DNA from 2 places in the Apibacter sp. ESL0404 genome. Region 1 is predicted to be linked to the other one. Evidence: riboswitches for the same ligand, from Rfam matches in the RefSeq annotation. Region 1 holds a riboswitch; the other holds the start of a gene.
What was found. A riboswitch is a leader RNA that binds a small molecule or an ion and turns the genes downstream of it on or off. The one in region 1 is predicted to bind S-adenosylmethionine.

Region 1 (2,209 bases):
CGGAGTTGATGAAAAATGAACAATCCAATAAAAATCCGAGAGAATTACTAATGATAAACAAAAAGCATTTGCCCAGAATGGCGGTAACCCTTTTATTTTTTTTCTTTGGAGGCAGTTCCGCGACTTGGGCTTCACGAATTCCAACGATTAAATTATCGATGAATGTTTCCGATTCCAATTGGGGATTGGTTTTACTATTTTTATCAATCGGAACACTTATTACGTTACCTTTTGCGGGTAATTTAATAAAAAAGCTGGGAAGCAAAAAATCAACCCTTACATTTATCATTCTTTACTTTATATTTTTAATTGGGATTGGATTTTGTGGAAAATTGTGGCAATTGAAACTCAATTTAATAGCCTACGGGGCCATAGGTAATTTAACCAATATAGCTATAAATACACAAGCTGTTAATGTGTCAAAATCCTATAAAGGTCAAATAATAGGCTCCATGCACGGTACTTGGAGCATTGGAGGTTTTTTTGCTTCTTGGTTAGGAGCGGTAATGATTGCTAAAAACATACCACCTTCTGAGCATTTTATTTTATATTCTTCCATAGGAATTCTAGTTTCCCTTTGGTTATTCAGATACTTGTTGCCGGATGAATCCAAAGAAGAACCAATGGAATTACCGAAAAAATCAAAATTTATCAGAGTTGATAAAAATCTTATTGTCTTAGGATTTCTAGCTTTTTTTGCTATGGTTTCTGAAGGAACGATGACCGATTGGTCCAATGAATATATGAGGAATATAGTGAAAGCCGATAAAAAATATATCGGATATGGATTGACTGCCTATATGGCAGCCATGGCTTGCGGACGATTCATTTCTGATTTTATAGTTCGAAAATTCGGTTCAAAAATTACGTTGATCATCAGCGGATCTTTAATTTTTATAGGTATGATCTGTGCTGTTCTATTTCCAACATTACTAACTACACTTCTTTCGTTCGTTATTGTTGGACTGGGAATATCTGCAGTCGTACCCTTAGTATATACCTTAGCGGGAAATTCAAAAACTGCTTCGCCCGAACAAGCGCTTACAGTTATTACCAGCATTGGTTTTATCGGTTTTTTTCTAGGCCCTCCTTGCATTGGTTTTTTAGCTGAAAAATTTTCATTACAAATATCTTTTACTTTCATTTCCTTGTTTGGAATAGGAATAATTTTCTTGGTAAGATTTTTTAAGATAAAGTAAATTTATTTCTTTATCTTAGAGGTAAAATAATATAATATAAAATTATTTTATTATGAAAATTATGGTATATTTACATCACTTATCAAGAAAGGTGGAGGGACTGGCCCTGTGAAACCTTGGCAACCGGCCTGCTTAGGCTTGGTGCTAATTCCAGCCCTGAGGGGAAAGATGAGTGATTCGCGAGTTGTGAGTGTGTTGAGTTGTGAATAATTTCTTTTTTCCTTTCCGGTTTTTCTTGATACAGTTTTAATAAATATAATTTACTAAATGTAAGAAAGATAATGAAAAAAGTTTCTTTGTTAATGGTAAGTTTAATTTTAGAATTTACCAATTATGTGGATGCTCAAGAAAAACGAGCCGTAGATTCCCTTGATCTTGAAGAGATTGTTGTAGTCGGTGGCAGAAGTTCAGAACGAACCAAAGTAAATTCTCCCGTTGCCATAGACGTAATAGATGTCAGGAAAATAGAAAAGGCATCTCCTCAGTTAACCGTTAACGACTTATTAAATTATTTAGTACCTTCATTCAATTCAGTTCGCCAATCTTCTTCTGATGGAACGGAACATATTGATCCGGCTACCTTGAGAGGTATGGGTCCCGATCAGGTTCTGGTATTAGTGAATGGAAAAAGACGGCATACTACCTCATTAGTCAACTATCAAAATACGGTAGGTAACGGATCTGTGGGTACAGATTTAAGTGCCATACCCGTTTCAGCAATAGAAAAAATAGAGGTTTTGAGAGATGGTGCTGCAGCTCAATACGGTTCGGATGCCATTGCCGGTGTAATTAATATTATTTTAAAAAAGAATGAGGGCGGCTCGGCATCCATCACCTATGGATTAACCAATAGAAATGACGGGGAAACTTACAATTTTAGCGGAAATTACGGGGCTAAATTAGGAGATAAAGGAGGAAGTATCAATCTTTCTTTTGTAGTCAGCCAAAGAAATAAAACCAATCGTTCTTATGAAAATAATCTGGACAAGTTTGGCGATAACTTTGCCTAT
Region 2 (2,209 bases), 200 kb from region 1:
AGAAGATACAATTATGAAAATATTAAAAAAATGATTCTAATAAAAGAATTATTGGAAGAAGGGTTTACATTAGATGCTGCTTCACAAAAATTAGACAGTCGAATGCAATTGATTGAAAATGTATTAAAAAAGCTTACCAATAAATAAAATCAGTATCTAATGAATGGGTTGTTAAAATATCATTTACATTGTATAATATTATTATTGATCTTACTATAAATCATGCCCTAGTATAAAATATTTACCATTGCAAAAAAATGTATTTTTTTAAACTTAGAATTAATTTCAACGGTTATTTAAATGCTTCTGTAGGTAAATTGATTTATATTTAGCATGCTTTATATCTTATATTATAATGATTAATAAAGATACATTACCTTTATAAATATTATAATAAAATCGTTTTTTATTGGAAATTAAAAAATAAAACGTATCTTTGTAATATATTTAACGATCATTAATAAAATTACTTATCAAGAAAGGTGGAGGGAATTGGCCCTATGATACCTTAGCAACCCTCTTATATGAGTAGGTGCTGCATCCAACCGTAAAGGAAAGATAAGTCGAAACAGCTTACATACAAATACAAATAATACGAGCTTCTTTCGACCTACATAAAGAAGCTAATTCATAATTTAGCATTTAAATGGGAATCTTGTATAAGTTGTTTTATGATGATTAATGAATTTTAAGGCATTTATTAATTAGAAAAAACAACCTAGTCATGAAATTAGAAACAAAATTAGTACATATTTCTACTCCTGATGTACTTACCGGAGCTATATCTACTCCTATTTACCAAACCTCTTCTTATGTTCAGGAAGAACCGGATGTGAATAAAGGATTTGCTTATACAAGAACGGCTAATCCAACCCGTAAAGTTGTAGAACAGGCCATTGCTGAATTAGAGGGCGGTATTGCCGGATTTGCTTTTTCATCGGGATTGGCTGCAACGGATTGTGTTTTAAAGTTATTAAAACAAGGGGATGAAATTATTGCTGTAAATGATGTTTACGGAGGTACTTATCGAATAGTTACTACAGTTTATAATAAATTTGGTGTAATCTCTAAATTTATTGATACTACTGATATTCAAAATGTCTTACAAGCAGTTTCAAATAAAACTCGCTTCATTTGGCTGGAAACCCCTACAAATCCTACTTTAAAAATATCCGACATTGAAGAAATCGCTAAAATTTCCAAGCAAGTGGGAGCACTATTAATTGTAGATAATACTTTTTTATCTCCTGCTTTACAACAACCGATACGTTTAGGAGCAGATATTGTTGTACACAGTGGAACTAAATATCTTTCAGGACATGGAGATGTTTTATCCGGATTTATAGTTGTGAAAGATCCTAAAATAGCCGAAGAATTAAAATATTTACAAAATACCTCAGGGGGCGTACTCTCGCCTTTTGATAGTTGGTTAACCTTACGCGGAATTCAAACTCTATCTCTGCGTATGGAAAAACATTCACAAAATGCTCAAAAAATTGCTGAATTTTTAACTACACATTCCAAAGTAGATAAAGTATATTATCCCGGATTAAAAAATCATCCCAATCATCATATTGCGGCCAAACAACAAAAAGGGTTTGGCGGAATGGTATCTTTTAGTTTAAAAGACGATACTTTAGAAACGGCAAAAGATTTTTTAACACGTACCAAAATTTTTCTTTTAGCTGAAAATTTAGGCGATGTTAGGAGTTTGGGTAGCCATCCTGCCACCATGACCCATAAATCAACCCCTCTTGAAGTTCGTAAAGAAACAGGAATTCAAGATTCTTTAATTCGTTTATCGGTAGGAATTGAAAATGTAGATGACCTGATTAATGATATCAAACAAGCTTTAGATTAACGGTTAATTTTATAAATTGAATAATTAAATGATAAGAAATAAACTTAAATTAGGAATTTTTGGATTTGGATGTGTGGGAACTGGATTGTATAAAGTGTTAGAAGAAGCCGAAAGTGTAGATGCAAATATTAAAAAAATATGTATTAAACATCCCGATAAACCGAGATCAATCGATAAAAAGTATTTTACTACTGATAAATACGAGTTATTATCGGATCCTGAAATTGAAGTTATTGTCGAATTAATAGATGACGCTGATGCTGCTTTTGATATTGTTTCAGAGGCCATGAAAAACGGAAAAGCTGTAGTTTCGGCAAATAAAAAAATGATTGCCGAACATTTACCTGA

Region 2: it holds a riboswitch for S-adenosylmethionine, as region 1 does, so the genes downstream of both, GYM72_RS03425 (PLP-dependent aspartate aminotransferase family protein) here and GYM72_RS02575 (TonB-dependent siderophore receptor) in region 1, are expected to answer to the same signal.

Annotation. Positions count from the first base shown of each region.
Region 1 covers NZ_CP048267.1:614,246-616,454, forward strand. Annotated here, with positions in the region: gene GYM72_RS02570 (MFS transporter) at 9-1,199, shown strand; SAM riboswitch class I at 1,276-1,374, shown strand; gene GYM72_RS02575 (TonB-dependent siderophore receptor) at 1,481-2,209, shown strand, end outside.
Region 2 covers NZ_CP048267.1:817,083-819,291, reverse strand. Annotated here, with positions in the region: gene GYM72_RS03430 (MerR family transcriptional regulator) at 1-147, shown strand, start outside; SAM riboswitch class I at 468-565, shown strand; gene GYM72_RS03425 (PLP-dependent aspartate aminotransferase family protein) at 725-1,861, shown strand; gene GYM72_RS03420 (homoserine dehydrogenase) at 1,890-2,209, shown strand, end outside.